One region of the Caballeronia sp. BCC1704 genome, then DNA from elsewhere that is predicted to be linked to it. Evidence: predicted binding sites of a transcription regulator. Region 1 holds the regulator's gene; each other region holds the start of a gene.
The links. Region 1 encodes HrcA, which represses chaperone genes, less so after heat shock. Its sites were predicted from a motif close to TTAGCACTCNNNNNNNNNGAGTGCTAA; they were not measured.

Region 1 (7,787 bases):
CGAGTTCAGCGCGCAAGTGTTTCAGTTGATCCGCGGCGGACAGGCAGCGGATTTTCGTATCCGGCCAACGCTCGCCGTGCTCGAACGCGCGGCGGCCAACGGGCTCATCGCGCCTAATGTGCGCGATGCGCTCACCGAGGCGTATCTCTTCCTGCGCACGGTCGAGCATCGTCTGCAATATCGCAACGACGCGCAGACGCACGCCATGCCCGTGGCCGACGATGAGCGCGCGCTGCTGGCGGCGTCGCTCGGCTTCGCGGATTACGCCGCGTTGATGGCGAAGCTCGACGCGCACCGCGAATTCGTCGAGCAGCAGTTCGACGCGATCTTCGCCGACAAGGTGAGCGGCGAGCATGGCTGCGGCGTGGCCGAAGATTCGGCGGCGTCGTGGATCTGGAGCGGCGCGCTCGCCGACGAATCCGCGCAGGACGAACTCACCGCGCGTCTCATGGAACTGGGCTTCGCGGACCCGGCGCCGGTGCTCGCGCGGCTGACGGGCGTCTGGAACTCGTCGCGCTATGCCGGGCTGCCGGAACAAAGCCGTGGCCGGTTCGACATCGTCGCGCAGCGCGCGCTCGAAGCCGTGCAGAACATCGCCGCGGCGCGCCGCGTGGACACCATCGCGCGTCTCTTCGATCTGCTCGAAGCGACGGCGAAGCGCGGCGCGTACCTCGCGTTGCTCACCGAATATCCGGCGGCGCTCGACCGCGTGCTCTCGGTGCTGTCCGGGTCACGCTGGGCGGCGGGCTATCTGATCCGTCATCCGCAATTGCTCGACGAATTGCTCGACGACGAAGCGATTTCCAGCCCGTTCGACTGGCCCGAATTCCGGCGCGCGCTGAATGCGCGCCTCGCCGCCGCCGAGGACGCCGAGCACCAGATGGACTTGCTGCGCCACGCGCATCAGGCCGAAGTGTTCCGCATTCTGCTGCTGGATCTGGCGGGGCGGCTGACGGTCGAGCACGTGAGCGATCGCTTGTCCGAACTGGCGGACGCGGTGCTCGACGTGACGGTCGAAACCGTCTGGAAGCAGTTCCCGAAGCGGCATCGCGAGACGCCGCGGTTCTCGGTCATCGCGTACGGGAAGCTGGGCGGCAAGGAGCTGGGCTACGCGTCGGATCTCGATCTGATCTTTCTCTACGACGATCCGGACGACGCCGCCTCCGACATCTACGCGATGTTCGCGCGCCGTTTGATTACGTGGCTCACGGCGGCGACGGGCGCGGGCACGCTGTTCGACGTGGACTTGCGGCTGCGGCCGAACGGCGAGTCTGGCCTGTTGGTCACGAGCCTCGATTCGTTTCGCCGCTATCAGTTACGTGAAGGCGACGCGGCCAATACCGCGTGGGTCTGGGAGCATCAGGCGCTGTCGCGGGCGCGGTTCAGCGCGGGCGATGCCGACATCGGCGCGCAATTCGAAGCGATTCGCGCTGACGTGCTCGTGATGGAGCGCGATGCGGCGGCGCTCGCGCTCGAAATCGTCGCGATGCGGGAGCGCGTGGCGGCGGGGCATCCGAATCGCAGCGATCTGTTCGACCTGAAGCACGATCGCGGCGGCATGGTCGATATCGAGTTCATCGTGCAGTACTGGGTGTTGCTGCATACGCGGACGCACCGCGAGTTTCTGCGCAACGCGGGGAACATCACGCTGCTGAAGATCGCGGCGCGGAGCGGCCTCATCTCGGAACCCGATGCGGAGACCATCGGCGCGGCGTACCGGTACTACCGGAAGCTGCAGCACACGCTGCGGCTCGACGGCATGGAGAAGGCACGCGTCGATCCGGCTGTCGTGCGCGCGGAGCGCGAAGCGGTGACAGGGCTCTGGCGGCGGGTCTTTGGGGATGGGATGTGAAGCGGCGGGTGCTTGGCGCGTGAGAGGTGACGCGATGTGAGCGGCGCGTGCGCGGGCCGGGTCCGGCGTGTCCAGAAGCACGCTGAGGCTCTACCGCATGCAGAAACCCCGCGTCGACCCGGCTGGCGTGCGCATCCTGCGTGAAGCGGTGACGGCGCTGTAGCGGCGCGGTGTGCGCCGCGCGTGGGCGACGCGTCAGGGGCAGGCCAGAAGCCCGCCCCCCGCCCGCCGCGCTCACGCCGCCAGCATTTCCTTCGCGTGCTTGCGCGTCGTCGCGGTGATTTCGATACCGCCGAGCATCCGCGCCACTTCCTCGATGCGCTTCGCCTTGTCGAGCGGCGTCACGGTGCTGACGGTGCCGCCCGCATCATCGGATGATTTGGCGACCTGGAAATGCTGATCGCCGCGCGCGGCCACTTGCGGCAAGTGCGTGACGCACAGCACCTGACGGTCGCGCCCGAGTTGATGCAAGAGCCGCCCGACGACTTCCGCGACGCCGCCGCCGATGCCCGTGTCCACTTCGTCAAAAATGAGCGTGGGCGTCGGACTCGCGGTACTCGCGATGACCGCGAGCGCGAGGCTGATACGCGCCAGTTCGCCGCCCGAGGCGACCTTCGCGAGCGGCCGCAGCGCGACGCCCGCGTGACCGGCAACGCGAAACTCGATCTGCTCCAGCCCGTTCGCGCCGCCTTCCGCAAGCGGCACGAGCGCGACTTCGAAGCTGCCGCCCGCCATCGACAATTCCTGCATGCCTTCGGTGACCGCTTTCGAGAGCGACTTAGCGGCCTTCGCGCGCGCCTTCGAGAGCACGTTCGCTTCGGCGAGATACGCGTCTTTCGCTTTCGCGGCGGCGGCGTTTAACGCGTCGAGATCGGCGGCGGCGTCGAGTTCGGCGAGCTGACGGCGGCGCGTTTCGTGTTCTTCCGGCAGCGCTTCGGGCTGAAGACGGAACTTGCGCGCCGTCGAATGAAGCTGATCCATGCGCTTTTCGACTTGCGCGAGCCGGTCCGGGTCGAGCTCCAGCCGCTGCGCATAGTGCGACAGCGAGTATGACGCCTCCTGCAACTGGATCTCGGCCGGTTCGAGCGAGGCGAGCGCATCGTTGAGCGCCGGGTCGATATCGGCGAGAGCGCGCAGCTTCGAAATGATGGCGCCGAGCTGGGAAATCATCGCGTCATCGGATTCGGACAGCGCGCCGAGCGCGTTCTGCACGCCGTCGATGAGACTCGCCGAATGCGACAGCCGATGATGCTCCGCGCTCACTTCCTCCCATTCGCCCGGCTGCGGCGCGAGCTTGTCGAATTCGCTGAGTTGCCAGGCAAGGCGTTCGCGCTCAAGTTGCAGTTCGCGGTCGCGGCTTTGCGCGGCATCGACGGCCTGCTGCGCCTCGCGCCAAGCCCGCCACGCGCGATTCACGGCGGCGGCCGTATCGACCAGACCGGCGTGCGTATCGAACAATTCGCGCTGCGCGTCGGGCCGCATCAATAACTGATGCGCGTGCTGGCCGTGGATATCCACGAGCATCTCGCCCACTTCGCGCAATTGCGTGAGCGTCGCCGGCGTGCCGTTGATGAATGCGCGCGAGCGGCCGCTCGAATCGATCACGCGGCGCAGCATCACCGTGTCGCCGTCTTGCGAGAGCGCGTGCTCGTCGAGCCAGCGAATGACCTGCGCGTGCGTGCCGAACTCGGCGGTGATGTCCGCGCGCGGCTCGCCGGTGCGCACGACGCTCGCATCGGCGCGCGCGCCGAGCGTGAGGGCGAGGGCGTCGATCAGAATCGATTTGCCCGCGCCGGTTTCACCCGAAAAAACCGTGAAGCCCGAATCGAATTCGATGTCGAGCGCGGCGACGATGACGAAGTCTCGAATGGAGAGATGACGGAGCATGGACGCTTCGGGAAGGGTTCGGCAAAGTTGTGCGGTCAGACAGACGAGTCCTGCGAGGGATGCTCGTTCCAGTGCAGTTTCTTGCGCAGCGTGGCGTACGTGCTGTAGCCGACCGGATGCAGCACCGGCACGGTGTGCCGGGAGCGCCGCACCTCGATGGCGTCGTTCAGTTCGACCGCGGTGAACGACTGCATGTCGAAGTTCACGTTCACGTCGCGCCCGCCGATGATCTGAATGGTGACCTTCGAGTCGTCGGGCAGCACGATCGGACGGTTCGAGAGCGAGTGCGGGGCGATCGGCACGAGCACGAAGCCTTGCAGTTGCGGATGCAGGATCGGCCCGGCGGAAGACAGCGCGTACGCCGTGGAGCCCGTCGGCGTCGCGACGATCAGCCCGTCGGAGCGCTGGTTGTACATGAAGTGCCCGTCCACCGAGACGCGCAACTCCGCCATGCCCGAGAAGCCGCTGCGATTCACGACCACGTCGTTGAACGCGAGCGCGTGATAGATCGGCTTGTCGTTGCGCACGATGCGCGCTTCGAGCAGGCTGCGCTCCTCGCGCTCGAATTGTCCCGCGAGCATTTGCGGCACGCGTTCGCGCATTTCCTTGAGCGGAATGTCCGTGATGAACCCGAGCCGCCCGTGATTCACGCCGATGAGCGGCGTTCTGTACGGCGCGAGCTGACGGCCCACGCCGAGCATGGTGCCGTCGCCGCCGAGAACGACAGCGACATCCGCCCGCGCGCCGATCTCCGCGATGGACAGCGCGGGATAGTCGGTCACGCCGACATCCTTCGCGGTGCCGGCTTCGAACACCACGTCGAAGCCCTGGTTCGCAATGTGCTCCGCGAGCGATCGCAGCGGCGCCTCGATGCCGGGCGTGTTGGTGCGCCCGACCAGAGCGACGGTCTTGAATTGGCCAATTTCCATGCCGGCATTACACCATAGGTGGGAGGCGAAAAGAACCGGGGCCGCGCGGTCTCAGGCAGCTCCGGTTTGTCGCTAGAATGGAGCGGACATTGAACGATCGGCGCGCCGCCGGACGCAGCCCGAAACGGCGCGAGCCCGCGGCGGCGGCCGTCGCCGCGCTTTGACACGTTGCGTTAAAATTTGCCCATGCTAGACCCACGTGCACAAACCCTCCTGAAAACGTTGATCGAGCGTTACATCGCCGAAGGTCAGCCGGTCGGTTCGCGCACGTTATCACGTCACTCCGGCCTCGAACTGAGTCCCGCCACCATCCGCAACGTGATGTCGGACCTCGAGGACCTCGGCCTCGTCGCCAGTCCGCACACGTCCGCTGGGCGCATTCCCACGCCGCGCGGCTATCGCCTGTTCGTCGACACCATGCTCACGGTCGAAGCCCCGCAGGACGAGGCGATGACCACGGCCGTCAAGACGCGTCTGCAAGGCGAGGAGCCGCAGAAGATCGTCGCTGCGGCGGCGAGCGTGCTGTCCAGCCTGTCCTCGTTCGCAGGCGTGATCCTCACGCCGCGGCGCAGCCACATGTTCAAGCAGATCGAGTTCATGCGGCTGTCGGACAAGCGCATTCTGCTCATCATCGTGACGCCGGAAGGCGACGTGCAAAACCGCATGATGGCCACGCAGCGCGACTACTCGCCCTCGCAACTCACGGAAGCCTCCAATTACATCAACGCGCATTTCGCGGGCCTGTCCTTCGACGAAGTGCGCCGCCGGCTGCGCGAGGAAATCGACCAGTTGCGCGGCGACATGACCACGCTGATGCAAGCGGCGGTCGTCGCGAGCACGGCCGAAACCGATCCCGGCGAGACCGTGCTGATTTCCGGCGAGCGCAACCTGCTCGAAGTCGCGGACCTTTCGTCGGACATGGCGCGGCTGCGCAAACTCTTCGACCTCTTCGACCAAAAGACGAGCCTCCTGCAATTGCTGGATGTATCGAGTCACGCGCAAGGCGTGCAGATTTTCATCGGCGGGGAATCGAATCTCGTGCCGATCGAGGAGATGAGCGTCGTGACCGCGCCGTACGAAGTGAACGGCAAGATCGTCGGCACGCTCGGCGTGATCGGCCCGACGCGCATGGCCTACAACCGCGTGATTCCCATCGTCGATATCACGGCGCGCCTGCTGTCGATGTCGCTCAGCCAGCAATAACGCGTCTTTGCGGGCATCTTGCCGCGCCGCCGAACGCGCCGCCACTAGGCCGTTCGGCCGATGCAGCGTGCTGGAACGCGCCGCTATAATGGCCGTCACCTTTCGATGACTTTCGGCCGCCTTGCCCTATGCGTTTCGACCTCGAGTTGCCCTCGCAGCCCAGCGCCTCGCATCGCGTCGCGGTGCTGCTGATCAATCTCGGCACGCCGGACGCGCCCACGCCGCGAGCGGTGCGCAAATATCTCGCGCAGTTTCTGAGCGATCCGCGCGTCGTCGAAATTCCGTCGTTTATCTGGCAAATCATTCTGCGCGGCATCATCCTGCCGTTTCGCGGGCGGGCATCGGCAAAAAAATACGCGCAGGTGTGGATGCCCGAAGGCTCGCCGTTGCGTGTCTATACGGAGCGGCAGGTCGAAGGCTTGCGGCGGCTTTTTGCGGCGAACGATTATCACGTCATCGTCGATTACGCGATGCGCTACGGCACGCCGGGCATCGGCGCCATGCTGAATCAGCTGAAGCTGGAAGGCGCCGATCGCATCCTGCTCGTGCCGATGTATCCGCAGTATTCGTCGTCGACCACGGCCACGGCTTTCGACGACGCCTTCACTGCGCTCAAGCGCGTGCGCAATCAGCCGGAGATCCGCACCATTCGCCATTACGCGGACCATCCCGCGTACATCGCGGCGCTCGCCGAGCAGGTGCGTGACTACTGGCGGCTGCACGGCCAGCCGGACTTCGCCTCGGGCGACAAGCTCGTGTTGAGTTTTCACGGCGTGCCGAAGCGGACCATGGATCTCGGCGACCCGTACCATGACCAATGCCAGTTGACCGGCTCGCTGCTCGCCTCCGCGCTGGGGCTCACGCCGGTGGAATGCCGCGTGACGTTCCAGTCGCGCTTCGGCCGCGCGGAGTGGCTGCAGCCATACACCGCGCCGACCCTCGCGGAACTGGGCGCGGCCGGCGTGAAGCGCGTGGACGTGTTCTGCCCCGGCTTCACGGCGGACTGCCTGGAAACGATCGAGGAAATCGGCATCGAAGTGCGCGACGAATTCCTGAAGGCGGGCGGCAAGGAATTCCACCGCATCGCTTGCCTGAACGCGTCGCCGGCGTGGATCAAGGCGTTAGGCGAGATCGCGGCACAACATCTGCAAGGATGGCCTGTACAGGCCACGCAACCGGTGACGGTGGCGGCCTGAAACCGCTCATCGCACGAGAATCACCATGAATTACAAGATCACGACGGAACCGGGCGCGCGCCTGCGCATCGACAAATGGCTGTGGGCCGCGCGTTTCTTCAAGACGCGCTCGCTCGCGAGCGACGCAGTGGAGAAAGGCCGCGTGAGGATCGGCGGCGCGAACGTGAAGCCGTCGAAGGACGTGCGGGTGGGTGATATCGTCGAGATCGATATCGAGCGGATCGTCTGGCAGGTGCAGGTGCTCGGCCTGTGCGACGTGCGCGGTCCCGCGCCGGTGGCGCAGACGCTCTACGCCGAGACCGACGAAGGCCGGACCAAGCGGCTCGCGGAAGCGGAACGGCGCAAGACGTTTCGCGAGCCCGCCGCCGGCATGCAGGGCAGGCCGACGAAGCGCGACCGCCGCATCATCGACAGATTTTCAGGTTCGGATTGAAGAATTCTTCGACCGTCGCGTGAACGCCGCCGTACTCGGTGGTGCGGGCGGTCAGGGCGCCGGACATGCAGATGGTCGTGGTTCCCGCGACGAGTACCAGGGCGACCACCGCGATGGCAAAGGTCAGTTTCATGGTACCCCCGGGAAACGGGAACGGCGGCTGGACGACCGCGCGAGGATCAGGAAATTGGCGACGCGTAAGCGGTTTGAAGCAATCGTAGGATTAGGGTAAACGTGCGTCCTGCGGTGCTTGATCGAAGTGTAGGTGAGCCGCTCGATTCCCTCAA
Region 2 (7,787 bases), on a different contig from region 1:
GACGGACGCGTGCACCGCGAGTTGATTGCGGATAGCCGTGCGGATCAGGTCCGTGCGGTTCGAGTAAAAGCCTTCTTCGACGAGCAGATCGATCTGGCCGAGGTCGACGGGGCCGAGGTTGATCGTGATTTTTTCGGTGTCGCCGCCTTTTGAGCGGGTGAGGTCGTTTGGTTGTACGGGCATAAGGGGCTCCATCCTGCTGCCATCTAGGTGGATGGTCAGCGGCGGGTTTTCAAGTGGCAGTTCGCATTTTTTAAAGCGCGCGGTCGCGTCGCGCAGCGGGATATGGCGGCGCGGTTGCGCAATCTGCGGCGGAGGAGGGAACTGCCTTCTCGTGATAACTAATGGCTAGTCGCCGCTTTGTGCGGCGAACCGCGTTGTCGGCGTAACCGGCGCGGCAAGGCTTGGAATTAGCGGCGCGGCGCCCTTCGGGATCAGTTGGCCGACGCCGGTCACGTGGCCGCGCGGCAAGCCTGTCGACGCGAGGCCCGCACTGCGAGCTTGCCGGTAGCGCGGCCCCGGCGGCTGTACGCGACTCAGCCAGTCGCTAGCGCCTCGCACGCGTCAGTTTGGCGACGCATTGCGCAAAACGCTCGTTGCTGGCCGCGATACCGTATTCCTCAGCGCGTTCCAGCGCGCTTTGGCGCATGCGATTGCTCAACGCATCGTCGGTAAGCAAGCGGCGCATGGCGCTCGCGAGTTCCTAGTCCGCTCGAACTGTGAATCCTGTTGCCAAGCGCCAGTCGCGTAGGCGTGCGGCAAGCCTGTCGACGCGGGTCCGCATTGCGAGCGTGCCAGTAGCGCGGCCCATGCGGCCGTACAGAAAACAAGCGGCCGCTAGCGCCTCGCACTCGTCAGTTCCGACACGCATCGCGCAAAACGCTCGTTGCTGGCTGCAATGCCGTACTCTTCAGCGCGTTCCAGCGCACGCGCGCGCATGCGATGCATCAACGTTTCGTCAGTGATCAGGCGGCGCATGGCTTCGGCGAGTTCGTCGTCCGCTCCGATCGGAAACAAGATGCCGAAGCGGCCGTCGCCGAGAATCTCGCGCGGGCCGGTCGGGCAATCGCTCGCTATCACGGGCGTGCCCAGCGCGAGCGCCTCGAGCAGCACCATCGGCATGCCCTCGTAGCGCGAACTGAGCACCAGAACGCGCGCGCTGGCGACCAGCGCGTGCGGGTTGTTGCGATAACCCGCGAAGTGCACGCGCGCGGCGATACCGAGCGCGTCTGCGAGCCCTTCGAGTTCGCCGCGAAACGCGCCGTCGCCGACGATCACCAGATGCTCCGCGATATCGCCGGCACTCACGAGCCGCGCGTAAGCCCGCAGCAATGTGCGATGGTCCTTCTGGATTTCGTCGAGTCGCGCGACGGACACGATGTACGGCGCATCGCACAGCGGCTTTTCGGTCGCCAGCGCGTCGCGGCGAATACGTTCTATATCGATGGCGTTCGGCAGCACGAACAGCCGCTGCAGCCCGTCGCCGAACATGCGGCGCGCTTCATCGGCCATGTGCTGATTCAGCGCGGCCACGCCGTCGTAACGCGCGAACTGCGCCGCGAGCCGGCGCTTCTTGCGCGGACGGTCGCCCAGCCGCGCATCGAAGCTAAAGTGGTTGACGCCGAGCCACGCCGTGCCGAACTGGCCCGCCAGGCGGCGCAGCGACATGTCGAAATCGACGATCAGCGCGTGCCGCCGCGCCAGTGCTTGAATGCGTCGCTTCACATAGGGCCGCACAGAGAGCGTGTTGAAGACGTCACGCCCCACGCGCCCGAGCTTGCTCAGCTTGCGCGCGTAACGTCGCGTCTGAAAGTAATTGAGCCATTGCTTATCAGCGAGGATCTCGATGCCGACATCCGGCGGCACGAGCGCCCGAAAGCGGCTCTCGAACGCCGGGGAGGAATGCATCACGGACAGCGTGACGCTGAAGCGCTCACGGTCGAAGACCCGCAGCCACTGGATGAGCGACGATTCGATCCCGCCGTCGTTGAAGTCGACGATATGGAAAAGCACCGGCACACGTTCGCCCGCTGGCGGCCGTGCGTTGGTTTCGGAGTCGGCTTGGCTTGCGATTGGGCTTGCGGGAAGAGCGGCAGTCGGCACTGTGGGAACGCGTTCGTCGAAAAGAGAAGGGCGAAGCTGCCATGCTACCGCAGTTGCCGAGAGGCAAAGACGAGCGCCCGCGACCAAAGATTTCGTCTCGAGGACCGGAACGCGCCCGCTCGCAGGCGCCGCGGCCCGCCAGCGATGGCAGCGAAGCTGTCACTGATCCAGTCTAGACGCTTTATGAACATGACCGCGCGCACACGTCCGAAGCCGTCTCCCTCCCTCCTTGAAATTGTCAAATCCGGTCCATATAATTGGCACTCACTGCACGAGAGTGCTAACAAGATTTCCGTCCGGCGGGCTCCGCCCAAAAGACGGGCTTTCCCGCGTTTTCAGTCTCATTCAAGAGAGGAGTGTGTATGAACCTTCGTCCTTTGCACGATCGCGTCATCGTCAAACGTCTGGACCAGGAAACCAAGACCGCATCGGGCATCGTGATCCCGGAAGCAGCGGCAGAAAAGCCGGATCAAGGCGAAGTCCTGGCCGTCGGCCCGGGCAAGCGCGATGACAAGGGCACGCAAAACGCCCTCGACGTGAAGGTGGGCGACCGCGTGCTCTTCGGCAAATACGCCGGCCAGACCGTCAAGGTCGACGGGCAGGAACTGCTCGTCATGCGCGAAGAAGACATCATGGCCGTTCTGGTCAACAAGTAAGCATTCTTCCTGTACGCCGGGCTTCGCGCCGAAAGGGCGGCGGGCCGGCACACTGAATCGAATCAAGGAGTCTGGATATGGCAGCTAAAGAAGTCACTTTCGGCGATTCCGCACGCGCCAAGATGGTCGAAGGCGTGAACATTCTGGCCAACGCGGTCAAGGTCACGCTGGGTCCGAAGGGCCGCAATGTCGTGCTCGAGCGTTCGTTCGGCGGCCCGACGGTCACCAAGGACGGTGTCTCGGTCGCGAAGGAAATCGAACTGAAGGACAAGCTCCAAAACATGGGCGCGCAAATGGTCAAGGAAGTCGCTTCCAAGACCAGCGACAACGCAGGTGACGGCACCACGACCGCTACCGTGCTCGCACAGTCCATCGTTCGCGAAGGCATGAAGTACGTCGCATCGGGCATGAACCCGATGGACCTGAAGCGCGGCATCGACAAGGCCGTCGCAGCAGCCATCGAAGAACTGCGCAAGATCAGCAAGCCCTGCACGACGAACAAGGAAATCGCGCAAGTCGGCTCGATCTCGGCGAACAGCGACACGTCCATCGGCGAGCGCATCGCTGAAGCCATGGACAAGGTCGGCAAGGAAGGCGTGATCACCGTCGAAGACGGCAAGTCGCTGCAAGACGAGCTGGACGTCGTGGAAGGCATGCAGTTCGACCGCGGCTACCTGTCGCCGTACTTCATCAACAACCCGGACAAGCAAGTCGCCGTTCTGGAAAACCCGTTCGTGCTGCTGCACGACAAGAAGGTTTCCAACATCCGCGATCTGCTGCCGGTGCTGGAACAAGTCGCGAAGGCCGGCCGTCCGCTGCTGATCATCGCTGAAGACGTCGAAGGCGAAGCGCTCGCAACGCTGGTCGTCAACAACATCCGCGGCATTTTGAAGACCGTTGCTGTCAAGGCTCCGGGCTTCGGCGACCGTCGCAAGGCCATGCTGGAAGACATCGCGATCCTGACCGGCGGTCAAGTCATCGCGGAAGAAACCGGCCTGACGCTGGAAAAGGCGACGCTGCAAGAGCTGGGTCAAGCCAAGCGCATCGAAGTGGGCAAGGAAAACACGACGATCATCGACGGCGCTGGCGAAGCCGTGAACATCGAAGCGCGCGTGAAGCAAGTGCGCAAGCAGATCGAAGAAGCGACGTCGGACTACGACCGTGAGAAGCTGCAAGAGCGCGTGGCCAAGCTGGCCGGCGGCGTGGCAGTGATCAAGGTCGGCGCTGCGACCGAAGTCGAAATGAAGGAAAAGAAGGCACGTGTCGAAGACGCTCTGCACGCAACGCGCGCAGCAGTGGAAGAAGGCATCGTGGCTGGCGGCGGCGTCGCGCTGATCCGTGCTCGCAAGGCCATCGAAGGCCTGAAGGGCGCGAACTCGGACCAGGACGCGGGTATCCGCATCGTCCTGCGTGCGATGGAAGAGCCGCTGCGCCAGATCGTCACGAACGGCGGCGAAGAAGCCTCGGTCGTGGTGGCGGCTGTTGCTCAAGGTTCGGGCAACTACGGCTACAACGCGGCAACCGGCGAGTACGGTGACCTGGTGGAAGCCGGTGTCGTCGACCCGACCAAGGTGACGCGCACGGCGCTGCAAAACGCGGCATCGGTGGCAGGCCTGCTGCTGACGACCGACGCAGCCGTCGCCGAACTGCCGAAGGAAGATGCTCCGATGCCTGGCGGCATGCCCGGCGGCATGGGCGGCATGGGCATGGACATGTAAGACGGCTTCGGCCCGATTACATCGGTGCGAGTCTCGCAAGGGGCTCGCGCCATGCCAGAAAAAACCTGCAGCGATGCAGGTTTTTTTTCGTCCATCGACAAGCTATTTGTTCATCTCGTCGCGCAGCTTTTGCGCGGCGGCTTTGTAGTCGTATGTCGGGTAAAACTCCGTGTGATATCCGCCCCACGCGGTCGTCTCGATCGCGCGATTCACTTCCCGCAGCCTGTCCGCCGGCACGCGCAACGTCACCACTTGCCCGATGCCCATCATCACGTACCACGACACCACTTCCACGCCTGGCGGCGGAAACGTCTTGAAGTAGCCTTGTTCCTTCAACTGCTGGTTGATCTTCGGCAGCGGCTTGGACTCGTCGTGCTTGAGGAAGATGGTCAGCAGGAACGTGCCGTCGCCCGCAGGCGTGGCCGGCGGCGGCGATGCGTCCTGCGCATGGACGGGCAGCGCCGCCGAGACAATCGTGGCGAGCATCGTGGTTCGGATCAGGCGAGCGAAGCGTCGTGCCGGCTTGTGCATCAGCGGATCTCCTTCGGAAGCAACGAACGGAAGCGGAAAGGCACTACGCCTTCCGATGATGAAGATGCAGACGCTCCATCACATGCAGCGCGTTGGGCTGCGCGTGGCCGAGCGTCGTGTTGTCGAAGATGCACCACACCTCGGGCGTCTTTTTCGCGCGGGCTTGCAGCGTGCGCGCGAGATCGTCGAGATACGGGAAGTCGTACGAAGACTTGTAGAGATCCGGCGAGCCGTGCAGCCGCACATAGACGAGCGACGTGTCCGCCCGATGCTTGATCTCGCAGTCGTCGGGAATCGGATCGGCGTCCACGTACGCGATGTGATGCGCTTTCAGAAGCGCCGCCGCATCCTTGGTGAACCAGCTCGGATGGCGCGCCTCGCAGGCAACCGGCAGCATGGTGCGCTCGCGCAGCGCCTTGAAGAAGGCATCGGCCAGATCGTGTTCGAACGCGAGGCTCGGCGGCAGTTGCGCAAGCCAGCAGCCGAGCTTGTCGCCCAGCTTGCCGGCGGCGGCCAGAAATTCGTCGATGAGCTCGTTGGTGTCGGCGAGCCGCGCGTCGTGCGTGATCGCCTTGGGCAGCTTCACCGAAAAGCGGAACGAGTCGGGCACGCTCTGCGCCCACTTCTCGTAGGTCTGCTCGCGATGCGGCTTATAGAAGCTCGAGTTGATTTCGACGCACGTCAGCACGCGCGCGTAGCGTTCGAGATGCGTGCCTTCGTCGGGAAAGCTCGACTGGACCGAGCTCGAAAGCGCCCAGCCCGCGCAGCCGACGCGGATGGCGCCTTGCGGGCCGGGCTTGTGCAGATGGGGCAGTCGATACGGCATGCGCTCGCAAAGCCTCCCTTCGTTGGTCTCCGAACTCCGTTCGTGTCGCTTCGTTCACTGCATCGTTGGCACCGATTTCGTCTAATGCCGGGCTTCTCCGGGCAATCCGGCCGAATCATCGGGCAAAGACGCGGCGTCGGTTTCGTCGTCCGCGTCGTTGGATCGCGCCCAGAAAAAGCGATCCGGCAAGTACGCGCCCATGCCCGGACGAAACGCGGCGCGCGCCGCCTGAAACACGTACTCCTGCGCCTCGCGCGCGGCCTCGGCGGGCTCCTGACCGTTCGCGAGCAGCGCGGCAACCGCGGCGCCGAGCGTGTCGGTGAGGCCCATCACGCGATGCAGCCCGCGATCCCACAGGTCCTGCCGCACCTGTCCTTCCTCGCTGTACAGCGTGTTCACATGCCGATGCGTGCCCGTTTCCATCGCCAGCACGTACTCGCAGCCCTGCGCGAGAATGTGCGAGATGGCGGAATCAAGCGTCGGCGCTTCCGCGTCGCTGTCCGGCTGCGCAAGCTGCAAAAGCGTCGCGTGATCGGCGATCAGCATGGTCGTCTGCGGCACGAGCAGGTCGGCGAGCGATTCGCGCAGCTCGTCGGCGGACAGTACGTGTTCGTCGTCGAGCGTGAAGTCGGGCGCGAGGATCAGCGGAACGTCGTCGTAGTCGGACACCACTTCCGCGATCGCGGAGACCACTTCCGCCCGCGTGGCCGCGCCGATCTTGAATGCGGCAATCGGCATGTCTTCTAGCAACATGCGCGCCTGAGCGGCGACCGCGTCGGGGTCGAGGCCGTTGACCTCATCGCAGGTTGCGGAATCGCGCACGGCGTAGCCGGTGAGAACCGTTGCGCTGTGGCAGCCCATGCTGGCGAGCGTGAGCAAATCGGCTTGCAGGCCGGAGCCGCCCGTTGGGTCCGAGAGCCCGAAAGTCAGAACGATCGGTGGAGAGTCGCCGGTCATGGCAAGAGCGGACATTTTTGATTTGAATTGCACGAGTGAGACGTTTCAGTTGCAGCGAACGCGAAAAAAGCCGCGCACGCGCCCGGACACGGTTCGATTATGCGGCCTATTGCCGCCCGCCTGCCGTCCGTGCGCACCTTTTTGCAGAGCGGTGACGCACACATCCCGCTATTTGGGGGATGCACGTCGGGCCGGCGCCTTGCTAGGCATCCACACGGCAACACGGTACCATCATGGCCTAATTTCAATCGACCAATCGACGCGGCATAAGTATGGAATACAGAAGCTGGATGTGCCTGATCTGCGGCTGGATCTACGACGAAGAGGCGGGATTGCCGGAAGAGGGCATCGCGCCGGGTACCCGCTGGGAGGACGTTCCGATCAACTGGACCTGTCCCGAATGCGGAGCACGCAAGGAAGATTTCGAGATGGTCCAGATCTGATCCGCATGCTCTACCGCGCCGCATGGCTCACGCCATGCGGCGCGTGTTTTTTGCGGCCTGCGATTCGTGCAGGCGTCGCAGGCGAGTCGGGTCGCGCGTCGGCGCCAATCCGGCAGGAACATTCGTTCCCGCCTGCGCTCGTAAAAGGCATACGCTTTGAGCACGACAGGCTCGGCGGCGCTTCGCTGCCGCGCTCGTCGATAATGCAGTTCAACCGCGCGTCGAGGCGGCGTCGCCACGCGCGTTTCTGGCTTGTGAGCGCCCGTTATGACATCTCGTCCCGACCTTCCCGTTCCGATCGAAGCCTTGCCGAACCCGCGCGGCGGCTCAGTCCGGCTCGCCGAAATGGCGCTCACGGACGCCATGCACGCGTTCCAGCGGCAGGGCGAGATCGCGCCCGCGCTCAAGCGCGCGATTGCCGCGCTGCATTCGGCCGGATGGCTGCCCGCGCAACGTTTCGCGGAAGCGCTCGCGCTCGTCGCGCCGCTCGGCGATGAATCGGAGGGCACGCACGACCGCATCGCTCTCGCCATGTCCGCGTTCCGCGCGGCGG
Region 3 (7,787 bases), 170 kb from region 1:
AAGTGTGCGATGCCGTCGCGCAAGTCTGGCGTCCGACGCCCGATCACAAGATGATCGTCAATCTGCCGGCGACGGTCGAATCCGCCACGCCCAACGTCTTCGCCGATCAGGTCGAATGGATGGACCGCAACATGGGCTTTCGCGACAGCATCGTGCTCTCGGTGCATCCGCACAATGATCGCGGCACGGCGGTCGCGGCGGCGGAACTTGCGCTCCTCGCGGGCGCGGATCGCGTCGAAGGCTGTCTCTTCGGGAACGGCGAGCGCACGGGCAACGTCGATCTGGTGACGCTCGCGCTCAATCTGTACACGCAGGGCATCGATCCCGGCCTCGACTTCTCGGACATCGACGCGGTGCGGCGGGTCGTCGAACGCTGCAATCAGCTTCCGGTGCATCCGCGCCATCCTTACGCGGGCGACCTCGTGTTCACCGCGTTTTCCGGATCGCATCAAGACGCGATCCGCAAAGGCTTCGCGCAGCGCGTGCCCGGCACGCCGTGGGAAGTGCCGTATCTTCCGATCGATCCCGCCGATCTCGGCCGCAGCTACGACGCCGTGATTCGCGTGAACAGCCAGTCGGGCAAAGGCGGCGCGACTTATCTGCTCGAACGCGGACTCGGCTTCACGCCGCCGCGCCGCGTGCAGATTGAGTTCAGTCATGCGGTGCAGGCGGTGGCGGACGAATCGGGCGAGGAGATCAGCGGCGACGCCATCTGCGCCCTGTTCAAGCGCGAGTATTTCGACGCGGGCGGGCCGGTATCGCGCGTGGATGCGGCGGCGGTTTCCGTCTTCGGCCGACACATCGCGATGCCGCCTGCTTCAGGCGCCGCGAGCGAGGAACACTATGCGCAGGCGGTCGCCGCGACGCTGGACGTCGGCGCGAGCGTGAGCTGGTTCGAATCGACGGTGACGGCGAGCGGCGAGACAGCGGTGTTCGTGGGCTGCCGCGTCGCCGATGAACCGATGCGCTTCGGCGTCGCGGTGCACGCGAATCCGGCGCTCGCGGTCGTCGATGCGGTCGTGAGCGCGGTGAATCGGTCGAAGGGAATCGCGCGGAAAGTGCGCGAGGACGAGGCCGTTGAAGCCTGACGGCGCGGACGGCGACGCGCTATTCGAGCGCCACGCGCGTCGCCTGAAGCGCGAGCAGTTGCCACTGACCGCCGGTTTGCACGTGAACCGCCGTGTAGGCGATGGGAAAGAGCAGCGCGCCGTTCTTCGATTCCATTTCGATCAACGCGCGGCCGGACACGAGACAGGTCTCGGGTCCAGCAGAGAAAACGTCCTGCGTCTGAATCTCGATCTGGCGATACCGGCGGCGCCCGGCCGTGATCGCGTCGATGAACTGGCGCTTCGTTTCGCGCTTGCCGTTGGTGTGGACATAGCTGACGTTCTCGGCCAGCAGCGCTTCGAGCGCGGCGCCGTCGCCCTCGACCATCGCCCGAAAGCGGTCGCGCTCCAGGCCGCGGATGGCCTCAAAGGTTTTTGCCGGCATCTGTCGGTTCCCCTTGCGCCGGGGAACCGATGCGCCGGCGCCCCGTCAGAAGTTGTATTGCAGATATAGCTGGCTGAAATTTATACCAGGATTCGGCTCTTTGATACTCGCGTTCGAGAGATGCTGGAAGCGAAAACCGGCCTGATAGTTCTGCTTCTCGCCGAAGATCGCGCCCACGCCGACCATATCAGCGAACTGAAAGCCGCTGGAGAGCGTGTAGTCTTCCGTGATCCGGGCGTGCGAGAGCAGCCGGACGCCGATGCCTGCTTCCACGAACGGCCGAATGTAGCCGGAGCTTTTCACGAAACGCAGCACCGGTGTCACGCCGAACTCCCAGACATTTGGATTCACCGAGTTGCTTTCCTTCGTGTGCCAGTACGCGACGTGCCCCTCGCCGAGCAGCGTGAAGTGAAACCCGCCGATTTCCCACCACGTCAGGTTCGGGTCCCAGACGATGCCGACGTCGGCTTTCTTGAAGTCATGGTTAGCGACGCCGCCCGCTATCTGAAGCCCGAACCGGTCGGCATGCGCTGCCGCCGAAGCGAGACCGAGCGAAACCGCGATGGCGCCGTGAGACAAAAAACTGCGCCAGAAGGGTTGGTTTTTCTGCATGAGCGCCCCATATGAGGGTGTGGTTGTCCCGCCGAGCGGTTGTCGGCGCATTGTATTTAGGCAGACATATATTTGCACAAACCAGCGTTTGTTGCCGTTTTGGTTGAATAATTCGTTGCCTTACGGCGTTATTTCGGTAAATCGTTCGATTACCAGCTCTTCTTCGGTAATTTCGGCTTGTTCACACGGCCGCGCCGCCTATCAAACCCACAAAATCGATAGTTTTGTGGGAACTCCCACACGTCGTTACCCTCTAACACTTAGCACTCAGTTGGACGGAGTGCTAATATCGTGACTGGCCTGCCGCCGCCGTTGCGGCCGCAGCCAATTGTTGACAAGGAGCTTATGAGCGTGACCAATGCGATGACCCTTCCGAATGTTGTAGGCTCGGCACCTGCCAAGGCATCTTCGGCAGGCGCGCTGACGTACGCACAGTCGTCGATGCTGACCGGCCAGATCGGCAACATCGATTCCTACATACAAGCAGTGAACCGTATTCCGATGCTGTCGCCGGCAGAGGAACGTCAGTACGCCACCGAATTTCGCGAGCACGGCAACCTGAACGCCGCGCGTCAGCTCGTGCTGTCGCACCTGCGTCTCGTCGTGTCGATTGCCCGCAACTATCTGGGCTACGGCCTGCCGCACGCAGACCTGATTCAGGAAGGCAACATCGGTCTGATGAAGGCGGTGAAGCGCTTCGATCCGGAGCAAAACGTGCGCCTCGTGTCGTACGCCATGCACTGGATCAAGGCGGAGATCCACGAGTACATCCTGCGCAACTGGCGCATGGTGAAGGTCGCGACGACCAAGGCGCAGCGCAAGCTGTTCTTCAACCTGCGCAGCCACAAGACCGGCCATGCCGCGTTTACGCCGGACGAGATCAACGGCCTCGCAAGCGAGCTGAACGTCAAGCGCGAAGAGGTCGCGGAGATGGAAACGCGCCTTTCGGGCGGCGATATCGCGCTGGAAGGCCAGGTCGAAGACGGCGAAGAAGCGTTCGCGCCGATCGCCTATCTCGCCGACTCGCACAACGAGCCGACGAACGTGATCGCCGCGCGCCAGTTCGACAAGCTGCAAAGCGACGGCCTTTCGACCGCGCTGGAATCGCTCGACGAGCGTAGCCGCCGCATTATCAAGGCGCGCTGGCTCGACGTGCAGGACGACGGATCGGGCGGCAAGACGCTGCACGAACTGGCCGACGAGTTCGGCGTGTCGGCGGAGCGCATTCGCCAGATCGAGGCGAGCGCCATGAAGAAGATGCGCACCGCGCTGCACGACTACGCGTAACGCCGCGGCAGAACGAAGCCGAGCGTGTTCGAACCCCGCTGTCGAAAGACAGCGGGGTTTTTGTTTGCCTGCGGGGCGTGTATGAAAACAAAACGGCGCCCGAAGGCGCCGTTTCTAAGACTAACCGCTTACCGCATCAGGCCGGCATCGGCGCCGCGCCGCCGCCGTTGCCCGCGAGTCGCGTCGCCATCTGGGCGGCGTACCGCTGCGCTGCCGCGCCGACGACGATGTGGAACGTGTCCGCCGACACCCACGCCACATCGAGTTGCGACAGACGCTGACGATCCACCGACGACGGATCGCGCACGACCACGCGCAGACGCGTGTGCGCCACCGCATCGAGCGAAACGACGTTAGTCGCGCCGCCGAACACCGCGAGCCAGCGCAGCGGGTCCGGATCGAGCGGGCCCGCCGTCTGATCGGTCACGCCTGCCGTCGCAACCGAGGGCTGCGCGGGAGCCGACGAAGCCGGCGTCGCGCCGCGCGTCGACGAGTGTTCGAGTTCGCCGCGAATTTCATCGGCGATCAAGTCCGCTTCCGGTCCGATGATGACCTGCACGTTCGTCTTGCCGCGCTTCAACACGCCACGCGCGCCGATGGTCTTCAATTGCGGTTCCGATACAGCTTCCGTATCCACGACAGAGAGACGCAGGCGCGTCGTGCAGGCATCGACGAGCGTCAGATTCGACGCGCCGCCCAGCGCCGCGATGTACTTCGTGGCGCGCGTGCTTGCCGCTGCGGGCGCGACGTCGCCCGGCACATAGCCGCCGACCGGCGTGGCATCGGTTTGCGCGTCCGTCGTGGCGGGCTCGCGGCCCGGCGTCGCCATGTTGAACTTGCGGATAAAGAAGCGGAACAGGCCGTAATACACGATGCCGTACACGAGGCCGATCGGAATTGCCAGCCAGCCGCGCTGCGACAGGCCGTAGTTCAGCACGTAGTCGATCGCGCCCGCCGAGAACGTGAAGCCGAGGTGAATGCCGAGCGCCGAGCAAATGGCGAGCGACAGACCCGTCAGCACCGCGTGGATGCCGTAGAGCACCGGCGCGAGGAACATGAAGCTGTATTCGATCGGCTCGGTCACGCCCGTGAGGAACGCGGTCAGCGCCATCGAGAACAGCAGGCCGCCGACGACCGCGCGGCGCTCCTTCGGCGCTTCATGGAACATCGCGAGACACGCGGCCGGCAAGCCGAACATCATGATCGGGAAGAAGCCGGTCATGAAGCCGCCCGCCGTCTGGTCGCCTGCGAAGAAGCGATGCAAGTCGCCGTGCACCACCGCGCCGCCGCCGGGCGGCGTGAACGACCCGAACACGAACCACGCGAGCGAGTTGATGATGTGGTGCAGACCCGTCGCGAGGAGAATGCGGTTCAGCACGCCGAACACGAAGGTGCCGAGCGCGCCGGCCGTCGTCAGCCAGTTGCCGGCCGCGTCAATGCCGGATTGCACCGGCTGCCACACGTACCCCAGCACGATGCCGATGAAGAGACACGCGACGCCTGTGACGATCGGCACGAACCGCTTGCCGCCGAAGAACGCCAGATACTCGGGCAGCTTGATGTCCTTGAAGCGGTTGTACATGTACCCCGCGACCATACCCGCGATGATCCCCGACAGCACGCCCATGTTGAGCTTGTCGTTAATGTCCTTCATGACGGCCGTTTCGATCAGATAACCGATCGCGCCGGCGAGACCCGCCGTGCCGTTGTTGTCCTTCGCGAAGCCCACCGCCACACCGATTGCGAACAAGAGCGGCAGATTCGAGAAGATGGCGTCGCCCGCGTCGGCGATCATCTTGATGTTGAAGACATCGGGCTGGCCTAGACGCAACAGCAGGCCGGCCACCGGTAAAACGGCAATCGGCAGCATCAGGGCGCGGCCTAGGCGCTGCATCTTTGCAAACGGGTTAGCGTCCATCGGGGGTTCTCCAAAAGAATATAGGTCTTGTCGTTGCTGCTCGGGTTGTGGCTAGGAAAGAAGCATCAAGCGTTTAGTCCTGCGGCCAGATTTCGCGGCTGGCCGCTCTTACTGCCTGCGCCGATTCGAGCGCGAGCACGTCTTCCGCGCGCTGACGGCAAAGCTGGTAATCGAGATTGCGCACGCGCGCCTTGATGCCCGGCACCGCGGACGGATCCACCGACAGTTCCGTCACGCCGAGGCCCACGAGCAGCGGCACCGCGAGCGGATCGCCGCCGAGCGCGCCGCACACGCCAACCCACTTGCCGTGCTTTTCCGCGCCCTGCACCGTCGTTTTGATGAGCCGCAGCACGGCCGGATGCAGGCCGTCGGACTGCGCGGCGAGATCGGGCTGGCAGCGGTCCATCGCGAGCGTGTATTGCGTAAGATCGTTCGTGCCGATCGAGAAGAAATCCGCGTACTTCGCGAGTTGATCGGCCAGCATCGCCGCCGACGGCACTTCGATCATCACGCCCACTTCCACCGGCTCCGTGCGGCCGGCTTCGCGCGCCAGTTCGTCGATGCGCGCGCGCAGGCGCTGCAGTTCGCCGGCATCGGTGACCATCGGCAGGAGAATGCGGACCGCGCCCGCCGGCTTGACGGCGAGCAGGCCGCGCAGCTGGTCGTCGAGCAGTTCGGGGCGTACTTGCGCGAGCCGGATGCCGCGCAAGCCGAGCGCCGGATTCTCTTCGGGCGGCAGCGTCAGATAGTCCACTTCCTTGTCGGCGCCGACATCCAGCGTGCGAATGATCGCGCTGCGGCCGGCCAGCGCCTCGACGATTTCCTGATAGCTCGACGTGTGTTCCGCGACCGTCGGCGCAGCCTGGCGATGAATGAACAGCAGTTCGGTGCGCAAGAGGCCCACGGCGTCCGCGCCGTTCTCGACGGCGGCCTTGGCGTCGTCGAGCGTGGCGATGTTCGCTGCGATTTCGACATGACGGCCGTCGCGCGTCGATGCCGCTTGCTGCGACATCTTGCGGTTCGCCTCGCGCACGCCGGCGAGACGCTCGCGCTCGTGACGCGCCCGTTCGACATCGAGCGCGCTCGGCGCATATTCGAGGCGGCCCGCCGACGCATCCACGACCACCTGCGCGTCTTCAGCAATCCCGTGCAGCGCATCGCCGATCGCGACCAGCGCCGGAATGCCGATCTGCCGCGCGATGATCGCCGCGTGCGAGGTCGCTCCGCCGCGCGACATCACGAGCGCGGTGACGCGCGTGCGGTCGATCGACGCGAGATCCGACGGCGTGAATTCGACGGCCGCGAGCACCGCCTCTTCCGGCAGCGCGCGCGCCGCCGTATTCGTGAGACCGAGCGCGCGCAGCACGCGCTTTTCGATGTCGCGCAGGTCGGCCGCGCGTTCGGCGAGCAGCGCGTCGTTCACGTTGTTCAGTAGCGCGATCTGCGCGCGGATCGCCTCGCGCCACGCGAAGCCCGCGCTCTTGCCGAGGCTGATCAGATCGCGGGCGGCATCGACGAGCGTCGGGTCTTCCAGCAGCACGCGATGCACCGCGAAAATGCCCGCCTCGCCGACTGCGCCGCGCTGCGACGCAGTGCGCACGGTGACTTCGAGGTCGGCATCGACTTGCGCGATGGCTTTATCCAGCGCGCGGCTCTCCGCCGCCGACGGACCGCTCGCCTGTTCGGGCGGCACGATTTCCTGATCGTCCCAGCGCACCAGCTTGCCGACCGCGATGCCCGGTGCCGCGCACACGCCCGCGAGCGTGTTCGGCGGCAGCGGCTCGGCGGACGCGCGAACCGCCGCGACCGGCGCGGGAGACTTCTCACGCGCGGGCGTCTCTTCCACTTCGCCTTGCGCCGCGCGCAGCAGTTCGGTGGCGACGGCATCCACCGCTTCTTGCGCCTGCGCGCCGATGCCGACGAGTTCGATGGTCGCGCCCTCGCCCGCGCCGAGCCCGAGCAGGCCGACCACGCTTTCGACCGGCGCCTTGCGGCCTTCGAAGCGCACTTCGACCTTTGCGTCCAGGCCGCGCGCTGCTTCACGCGCCCGCGCCGCCGGCCGCGCGTGCAAGCCGCCCGCGTGGGCCAGCGTGACGGTGCGGCGCGCTTCGGTCATCACGTTGGACGACGAGCGCGCCACGTGCGCCGCCGCGCCGTCCTTCGGGCGCAGCACGAGCATGCGCGCGCCCGCCTTCAGCACGCCACGGCCGGCGCGCTGGGCGACTTCGAACGCGTCGCTATTGGCGACCGCGATCACCGAGACGAGACTCGGCGCGTGCTGTGCGACGAAATCCGCGTTGAATTCGATGAGCGGCTGGCCCGCGCGCACGGTCGCGCCTTGTTCGACCATCGGCGCGAACCCCTCGCCGCCCAGCTCGACGGTGTCGATGCCGATATGCACGAGAATTTCCGCGCCCGCTGCCGTGCGCAGCGTGACCGCGTGATGCGTGCGCGCCAGATGCGTCACCGTGCCGTCGCA

Region 2: the regulator HrcA is predicted to act here: its motif matches at 2,361-2,387, upstream of groES (co-chaperone GroES).
Region 3: the regulator HrcA is predicted to act here: its motif matches at 2,364-2,390, upstream of rpoH (RNA polymerase sigma factor RpoH).

What each region holds. Positions count from the first base shown of each region.
Region 1 is NZ_CADFFT010000001.1:798,428-806,214, forward strand. Features, by position in the region: gene glnE (bifunctional [glutamate--ammonia ligase]-adenylyl-L-tyrosine phosphorylase/[glutamate--ammonia-ligase] adenylyltransferase) at 1-1,852, shown strand, start outside; gene recN (DNA repair protein RecN) at 2,087-3,739, opposite strand; gene HWX53_RS03770 (NAD kinase) at 3,775-4,668, opposite strand; gene hrcA (heat-inducible transcriptional repressor HrcA) at 4,855-5,871, shown strand; gene hemH (ferrochelatase) at 6,000-7,067, shown strand; gene HWX53_RS03785 (RNA-binding S4 domain-containing protein) at 7,093-7,500, shown strand; gene HWX53_RS03790 (hypothetical protein) at 7,472-7,633, opposite strand.
Region 2 is NZ_CADFFT010000004.1:478,025-485,811, reverse strand. Features, by position in the region: gene HWX53_RS22000 (CopG family transcriptional regulator) at 1-183, opposite strand, end outside; gene HWX53_RS21995 (glycosyltransferase) at 838-2,013, opposite strand; gene groES (co-chaperone GroES) at 2,466-2,759, shown strand; gene groL (chaperonin GroEL) at 2,837-4,477, shown strand; gene HWX53_RS21980 (hypothetical protein) at 4,580-4,963, opposite strand; gene HWX53_RS21975 (DUF72 domain-containing protein) at 5,052-5,834, opposite strand; gene HWX53_RS21970 (hydroxymethylpyrimidine/phosphomethylpyrimidine kinase) at 5,916-6,791, opposite strand; gene HWX53_RS21965 (rubredoxin) at 7,064-7,234, shown strand; gene HWX53_RS21960 (hypothetical protein) at 7,502-7,787, shown strand, end outside.
Region 3 is NZ_CADFFT010000001.1:627,108-634,894, reverse strand. Features, by position in the region: gene leuA (2-isopropylmalate synthase) at 1-1,088, shown strand, start outside; gene HWX53_RS02975 (nuclear transport factor 2 family protein) at 1,108-1,491, opposite strand; gene HWX53_RS02970 (acyloxyacyl hydrolase) at 1,537-2,103, opposite strand; gene rpoH (RNA polymerase sigma factor RpoH) at 2,455-3,390, shown strand; gene nagE (N-acetylglucosamine-specific PTS transporter subunit IIBC) at 3,527-5,308, opposite strand; gene ptsP (phosphoenolpyruvate--protein phosphotransferase) at 5,382-7,787, opposite strand, start outside.